Regions from separate parts of the Sedimentibacter sp. B4 genome, predicted to be linked through region 2. Evidence: a T-box and tRNA genes for the amino acid it is inferred to sense, from the RefSeq annotation. Region 2 holds a T-box; the other holds one or more tRNA genes.
The links. A T-box is a leader RNA that pairs with one kind of tRNA and senses whether it is charged. The one in region 2 lies ahead of BN358_RS14490 (glycine--tRNA ligase), so its partner is inferred to be a tRNA-Gly.
Positions count from the first base shown of each region.

Region 1: it has a tRNA-Gly gene. The T-box ahead of BN358_RS14490 (glycine--tRNA ligase) is inferred to sense a tRNA for this amino acid. The anticodon was not compared.

Region 1 is NZ_CANG01000902.1:1,333-5,767, reverse strand. It holds gene BN358_RS13600 (helix-turn-helix domain-containing protein) at 1-8, opposite strand, end outside; gene BN358_RS13595 (UvrD-helicase domain-containing protein) at 316-2,550, shown strand; tRNA gene BN358_RS13590 (tRNA-Gly) at 2,631-2,701, shown strand; gene BN358_RS13585 (PAS domain-containing sensor histidine kinase) at 2,736-4,435, opposite strand, start outside.
Region 2 is NZ_CANG01000906.1:36,509-40,943, reverse strand. It holds gene BN358_RS14515 (DUF3048 domain-containing protein) at 1-74, shown strand, start outside; gene cdd (cytidine deaminase) at 88-480, shown strand; gene era (GTPase Era) at 500-1,390, shown strand; gene recO (DNA repair protein RecO) at 1,387-2,100, shown strand; gene BN358_RS14495 (DUF4342 domain-containing protein) at 2,115-2,624, shown strand; T-box leader at 2,672-2,846, shown strand; gene BN358_RS14490 (glycine--tRNA ligase) at 2,915-4,309, shown strand; gene BN358_RS14485 (helix-turn-helix transcriptional regulator) at 4,402-4,435, shown strand, end outside.

The sequences.
Region 1 (4,435 bases), on a different contig from region 2:
CCAATCAATTTAGTACCCTCGTCATTGTAATACTGTTACAACCATTATACACCAAAAAATTTGTATGTCACGTAAATGTTTTAATAAATATTAAAATTTTCCTAACAAACTATATAATACAAGAAGCTTTTTCAACTATTTCACTTAAGCATTATTTGTTAATATTTGCGCACTATAGCAGCATAAAACAACTTTTTATATTTAACAAGTACTTTTAATTTTTTCTTTTCATATAATGCACAATATGATATAATTATCTATTAAATATTTATTTTAATTAATTAATATTTGTGCGGTTTTAAAAGGGGAAATAATATGATTGAATATAACGACAAATACTTAGAAGAAATTCAATACCTTGAAGAAATAATAAACTTATTGAAATATAAATTGGACATTGAAACAAGCAATCTTGAGGAACAGAAGATAGATCTTATTGCTGCGAGAAAAGAAATGTGGGAAAACACAACCCATTCATCAGCGGATTTTGACAAACTTTCAGACCTAAACCAATATTTAAGCGCCTTACAGGCACAAACTTTCACATATACGGAACTGGCCAAGAGAATCTCCAAGTATGAAAAGATGCTCGACAGCCCTTATTTTGCAAGGATTGATTTCACTGAGCATGGCTATGATGACACAGATAAAATATATATAGGACTTTTCAACTTGATGGATGAAGAAACCCATGACATAAAAGTCTATGATTGGCGTGCTCCAATTTCAAGCGTATATTACAGAAATGAACTAGGTCCTGTGGAATACAAAGCTCCTGCCGGAATAATCAAAGGAACAATTACTCTAAAAAGACAGTACAAAATAACAAAAGGTGAAATGGAATATTTTTTCGACAGCAACATCAACATACTTGATGAAATGCTCATGGAAGCACTGTCACAAAACATGACTTCCAAAATGAAAACAATTGTTGAAACTATTCAAAAGCAACAGGACCTTATAATAAGAGACCTGGAAAATGATCTTCTTGTTGTTCAAGGAGTGGCTGGAAGCGGAAAATCATCTGTTGCGCTGCACAGAATAGCATTTTTAATGTATCAGGGACTTAATTACAAGTTAAGCGCCAACAACATCATCGTAATTTCACCTAATCCCCTGTTTTCAAAGTATATCTCCAATGTTCTTCCAGAGTTAGGAGAAGACAACATCAACGAATTCACATTTGAAAACATCTTCTCTAAACTTTATGAAAGCAGACTGTCTGTTAAAACTAAAAGCGAAAACTTTGAAAATATAATATGTGCTGCTACAGAAGAAGAACGAAACTTCTTAAGGTCTTACAACGAGTTCAAGGGATCTAAAACTTTTAAGGAAATATTGGACCGTTTTGTGTATTATTTTGAGCACAAAATGATAAAATTTGAAGATGTGTATTTCAACGGTGAAGTTCTAGAAACAAAACAGCTTTTAAAGTCGTTCTTATTAAGCGGAAAGCTCAATATGCCAACTGTAAAAAAACTAAAAATAATGGAAAACAGAATTATAGAAAAACTCCACGAAAGGAAATTGTCAAGACGAAGCAAAATTGAAAAGGCTGTTGTGAAGCTGAACCAACATGAATTTGAATCCAAATCATTTACGAGAATGTTGGCTGCCAAAGAAACTGCTTCTTTTATTAAAAATTTGCACAATTTCACGGAATTTGACTGTTTTGAACTTTACAAGACACTTTTTGAAAACCGCAAAATTTTCAATGCAGTATCAAAAGGACTGATTCTTCCTGAAAATATTGAAAAAATAATTGATTACACAAATCAAAACCTTCAGGACAGGTACAATATTCCCTATGCAGACGGTATGGGTCTTGTTTATCTTAAGATAAAAGCTGAAGGTTGTGACTTGTTCAGAGACATCAAACAAGTTGTGGTTGATGAGGCGCAGGATTATTACCCCATTCATTACCACATCTTAAAAAATCTATACAGAGATGCGCGTTTCACTGTGGTTGGCGATGTAAATCAGTCCGTTGAAAAGAAAAGCGACGTTTCAATTTATGATGATATAATTGAAATATTCGGTTTTGAAAAAAACAACAAAGTATTTTTGAACAAGAGCTACAGAAGCTCTTATGAAATAAGCAAGTTCAGCTCAAAACTCCTTGAGGAAGGTACGTATACTGAGTACTTCAAAAGAAATGAGGAAGAACCTGAAATCGTTCAGTGCAAAACAACAGATGAGCTTGACAACAAGCTTATTAAAGATATTGAAAATTATAAATCACAGGGATTAAACACAGTGGCTATAATCTGCAAGAACAGAAAGACTGCAGCCGATTTATATTTCAGAATAGCAGGGCGCACAAAGGTTAAGCTTGTAGATTACCTCGAAGAACAAAGCATAACAGGTACAATCATAGTTCCCGTATACCTTGCAAAAGGACTTGAATTCGATGCTGTTATGGTTTACGGAACCGAAAACAAAACTTACAATACAGATTATGACAAGAAGCTTCTTTACATTGCTTGTACAAGAGCCCTTCACAGGCTGTCGCTGTACTACACAGGAAAAATAACCAGGTATTTAAAGTAGACAAAAGCCGCTATGCGGCTTTTGTTATTATAACTCTTGATTTTTAGTTAATATTGTCATATAATTTAAATGATTAGTTTGCGGGTGTAGCTTAGTGGCAGAGTTCCGGCTTCCCAAGCCGGCTGTGTGGGTTCGATTCCCATCACCCGCTCTTGCAGAAAATGTGCTGTTATAACAGCACATTTTTATATTGAATATATATCCGAAAATTCTATGTTTATTTTTTCAGATTTGTTATCCATGAACATGATAAAATTCTTATTTTCTGTTTCATCGATTAGTCTTGCCGGAAGAATTATTTTAAATGTACTTCCTTCTCCCAACTTGCTTTCCACTCTTATTTCACCTCCATGCATTTCCACCAGTGATTTGACCAGAGCCAAACCAATGCCGCTGCCTTCTGCATTTCTTGAAAGTGTCTTGTCTATCTGATGGAACCTTTCAAATATCACATTCAGATATTCTTTTTCCATTCCAACTCCATTGTCTTTGATATCTATCTCAACACAATCTCCTTCATCCTGCACAGTTACTGTTATTTCATTGCTTTTATCGGAAAATTTAATTGCATTTGACATGAGATTTAAGATGATTCTTTCAATTTTATATGAATCCACTGCCATTATCTTTTCTTCTGTATTGGTGTCGAAAATGACACTCAGCCCCTTACCTTCAATATAATGATATATTGATTGCACAATGTCTTCAACAAGTTCTACAATATTCACATTTTGAAGATTTAAATCCAGATGACCTGACTCAATTTTAGACAGGTCCACTATGTTATTCACAAGTTTAGTAAGCCTGTAGCAGTTTTGTTTGATTATTTTCATATTTCTTTCAAATGATCCCTTGTTTTTTTCATTCAAACCTTCCGACAGCTGCATGCTCATGAGCTGGTTTGCGCTGAAAATTACATTCAATGGAGTTTTAAGCTCATGGGTTATATTTATAAAAAATTCTTCTTCCATTTCTAATGATTTTTTTGCCAGATTTCTTTCAGTAACTTCATTTGTTACATCAATGCACATTACTGCAAGTTCTGCAACTTCATTGTTTAACTTGAAAACAGGTTGAAAAATAACCCTGTAATGCTTTTCTTCCCCGGAAATTGAAAGCTGTTTTGTATATGAATAATTGAACATTTTATTGCTCATTCTTGACTCATCATTGAGCACCTTCATAAGATGGTCGATGTTAACGGACTTTTCATCAAAGCACTCATATATACTTTTCCCGGCAATATCATTCATGTGAGGCAACTCAGGAAATACTTCCTTTAAAATTTCATAAAACATTCTGTTTATACCAACTACCCTCAACACTGGATAAGATACCCTCAGAAAACCCATATTCATGCTGTTTATAATGCTGTTCAACGTATCATACTGAGTCTGGAAATATAGATTTTCTTCATATTTTACCCTTTCTGTGACATCACTGAGCAACACTATGGACTTTTCAATATTTCCGCTCTCATCATATATGGGTGCCCCATTAGCATTGAAATGATGCTCTCCATAAGGTCCTTTACTTGAAAAAATAAAATTCTTAACTACCTCACCATTTTGTATTCGCGGCAGGGGCATTTTATCAAGTTTTATTTCCTTGCCATCCAGATCAAAGTATTTTGTGTGAACAAGTGTGTCTCCAAGTTTTTTAACTGAATCTGACTTATATATGATTTCCTTGGCCTTTTTATTCATTTTTACATAGTTGCCTTCATTATCTATTATAAACAGCCCATCTGACATATTTTCAAAAATTGCTTCTAACTGCTTGTTTTTTTGTTCTATTTCTTTCCTCTGAACTACTCTCTTAGTAACTTCCAAAATAGACATCAAAATATATTTATTTTCATTTCCATCAGGCATAGTAACCAGTG
Region 2 (4,435 bases):
TAAAATTAAATCCGGGCAATACCTGGATACAGGTTGTGAATTTTTTAGACAATGTAGAAATAGAAAAGAATTAAAAAGGCGGGTATTATGGAAGATAAACTATTGATAAAAATTGCCATGGAGGCCAGGGAAAAATCATACAGTCCATATTCTAACTTTAAGGTAGGAGCAGCCGTATACACTAAAAGCGGAAAAATTTTCACAGGATGCAACATAGAATCTGCAGCGTTCACTCCAACCATATGTGCAGAGAGAGTTGCTCTTTCAAAAAGCATATCAGAAGGATACAAAGATATAGAAAAAATTGCAGTTGTGGGAAGTGATAAGAAAATTTCTTTCCCATGCGGTGTGTGCAGGCAGTTTCTTAGAGAATTTGGTAGAGATATAAAGGTTATATGTGCTAAAAATATAGATCAGTACGAAGTACATACATTGGAAGAACTTCTCCCGAACAGTTTCGGGCCGGAAGACTTGGATTAACAAAAGAAAGAGGGAAATAATGTTTAAATCAGGATTTGTAACAATAATAGGCAGACCAAATGTTGGGAAATCAACATTGATGAACACAATGATAGGTGAAAAAATTTCAATAATGTCAGATAAGCCACAGACAACTAGAAATAAAATTAGGACTGTATACACTGACGAAGAAGCACAAATAGTATTTCTGGATACGCCGGGAATTCACAAGCCAAAAAATCAGCTGGGCGAATTTATGAACACTGAAGTTGATGCTGCTCTTGAAGAAATGGACGTATTAATTATGATAACAGACGAGTTCAATAAAATAGGGCCTGGTGACGAGTTCATAATTGAAAAAATCAAGAATGTCAATTCGAAAAAAATACTTATTATAAACAAGGTTGACATGTTTGATCAGGCTGGAGCAATTCGCATGGCACAAGAATTCGGAAAATACAATGTATTTGACGATATTATTCCCATATCAGCACTTAAAAATCTGGGAGTTGATTCGCTTGTAAGCATCATAAAAAAATATTTAAAGCCTGGACCCATGTATTTTCCCGGCGATTTTATAACAGACAGACCGGAGCGTTTTGTTGTTGCAGAAATAATAAGAGAAAAGGCGCTTATGTATCTGCAGGATGAAGTTCCCCATGGAATTGCCGTTGAAATTGAGGAAATGAAGGAAAGAAAAAACAGGAATCTCGTTGACATAAGAGCCAGTATTTTGTGTGAGAAAAAATCACATAAAAGCATTATTATAGGAAAAGAAGGCAGAAAGATAAAAGGCATAGGTAAAAGTGCCAGGGAAGACATAGAAAAACTCCTTGGAAGTCAGGTGAATCTGCAGCTTTTTGTTAAAATTTCAGAAAACTGGCGCGACAACAATTATCTTTTAAAAAGCCTTGGCTATGATCAGAAATGATAACCGAGGATGTTCTTGTTGTCAGAGATGTAAGCTACAAGGAGAATGATAAAATTCTTCACGTTATTTCAAGAACAAGAGGCAAAATTCAGCTCATGTCAAAAGGCTCCAAAAAGCCTAACTCACATCTTGTCAATGTGTCTCAGATTTTTGCATATTCAAAATGTTCTCTGACATTTTCAAGGGATATGTATATAATAACATCGGCAGAACTCATTGATAATTTTTACGGACTTAAAAACAATATCGATTCATATTACAGAGGAAGCTACATTCTTGAGCTCATAAGCTATGTGGCTCAGGAAAATGAATATGATTACAGAATTTTTGACATGACTGTGGCGGTTCTTGGATACCTTGCAAACAGCGTGGAAAATCTTGATAAGCTTGTTGCTGCCTATGAACTTAAACTTGCATCAATGCTTGGGTACAAGCCGGACTTTGTTCACTGCATTTCATGCGGCAAAACAATTAAGGAAGATGCGAGGTTTTCAATCAGTGAAGGAGGCTTGTTCTGCAGCGACTGCGTAAAATATGGAAACGGTATAAATGTCACTTATGGTGAAATACTAACTTTGGATAAAATTTTAAAGACAAAATTTGAAAATTTAGGCTCAATTGAAGTAAATATTAAATCTATGAATATAATCAGAAAATTTTTGTTTTATTACATAGGGAGAGATAATTTTACTACATTGAAGCTCATTTAAAAGGAAGGTAAACTATGGAAAATGACAATTTACAAAAAATCGACGAGATTTTAAGACGTACAAACACTGATTACTCAACTGCAAAACAAGCTCTTGATGATGCAGGGGGAGATGTTCTTGAAGCAATAATTCTCATTGAAAACATGAACAAAAGCAAAACAAGTTCTGGTCAAAATAAAGGCGAACAGCTCATGAATCAGCTCAAGGACATTTTATCCAAGGGCAATGCAACAAGGCTTACAATCAAGAAAAACAATGAAGTTATAATCAATGTTCCTATTACTGCAGGCCTTATTGGAGCTTTTATAGCACCTTTTTTGTCTGCGGCAGGAATCACAGCAGCTCTTCTTACTCAGTGTACTGTTGAAATTACTCAGGCAGACGGCAATGTTATTGACCTTGGACAAAAGGTTGATCAGGGAGTTGACGCAGTGAAGGATGCAATGCAGGATATGAAGGAAGGCGCAGAAAACCTAAAGGACGACATAACAAACTCTTTCAATAAAAATAATGACGAATTTTAAAAGAAAATCTTGACATAAAAACTTTAATTTGTTACATTATAGTTAATGTTGAGACTGTGATAAAGAGGAGTAGTCCATAGTGATTTCTAAGAGAGCCGGAGTTGGTGGGATACGGTAATGAATTATGGATGAAGGGAACTTTGGAGTCCTTTGTTTAAAGAGGATGAAGCAAAAGCTTCATCAAATAGGGTGGAACCGCGGAATTAATCTTTCGTCCCTATACGGGATGAGAGATTTTTTTGTATTTAATCAGTTCATCCTAAAATAATATTTATTAAATGGAGGAAATCATGGCAAAAAATGAAAAAAACAAGCTGGAGAAATTAGTTTCTCTTTCAAAATCAAGAGGTATAATATTTCCTGGCTCAGAAATTTACGGTGGATTGGCAAACACGTGGGATTACGGTCCCTTGGGAGTTGAAATTAAAAACAATGTAAAAAGAGCATGGTGGAAAAAATTCATACAGGAAAGCCCATACAATGTTGGACTTGATGCTGCTATACTCATGAATCCTACAACATGGGTTGCATCAGGACACGTTGGAGGATTCAGTGATCCTCTTATGGACTGCAAAGAATGCAAGTCAAGATTCAGAGCTGACAAATTGATTGAAGATTTCATGCATGAAAAAGGCGAATCTCAGGTTGTTGACGGTTGGTCAAACTCTGAAATGGAAACATACATAATAGAAAATAAAATTGAATGTCCTGAATGCGGCAAATCAAATTTTACTTCAATCAGAAAATTCAACCTGATGTTTAAAACATTCCAGGGAGTTACTGAAGATTCTCAGGCTGAAATATTTTTAAGACCTGAAACTGCACAGGGCATATTTGTAAACTTTAAAAATGTGGCTCGTTCCACACGCAAGAAAATTCCTTTCGGAATAGGACAAATAGGCAAGTCATTCCGTAACGAAATAACTCCTGGCAACTTTACATTCAGAACAAGAGAGTTCGAGCAAATGGAACTAGAATTTTTCTGTAAACCGGGAGAAGACATGGAATGGTTCTACTACTGGAAAGAGTATGCCATGAACTGGCTTTTGAACCTTGGTATGACAAAAGAAAATGTTCGTTTCAGAGATCATGAAAAAGCTGAGCTTTCACATTACAGCAATGCAACTTCTGACATAGAGTACCTGTTCCCGTTTGGATGGGGAGAACTCTGGGGAATTGCAGATCGTACAGATTTTGACCTGAAGGCACACATAACAACTTCAGGTGAAGATTTAACATATCAGGATCCTGTTACAAACGAAAAATATGTACCGTACTGCATCGAGCCATCACTTGGAGCTGACCGTGTTATGCTTGCACTTCTTCTTGACGCATTCAACGAAGAAGTACTTGAAGACGGAACAGACAGAGTTGTTCTTAAGCTTCATCCTGCACTGGCTCCATATAAAGCAGCAATATTCCCGCTTACAAAGAAGCTAAATGATCAGGCTACAGAACTTTACCACAAACTGCAGAAAAACTTCAATGTCGATTATGATGATGCAGGAAGCATTGGAAAAAGATACAGAAGACATGATGAAATCGGAACTCCATACTGCATAACATTTGACTTTGACTCATTAGAAGACAACGCTGTAACAGTTAGAGACAGAGACACAATGGAACAGGTAAGAGTTAAAATAGATGATTTAGTTGATTTCATAAATGCAAAAATAAACTTCTAACAATTGATACTTTTAATACAATTGGATAGCAAAAAGCTATCCAATTGTTAAATTCATTTTTATATTAACTCAATTGCTAATGAAAAGAGGAGATTCCTATTAAACTATCGGACAGACAAAATCTTA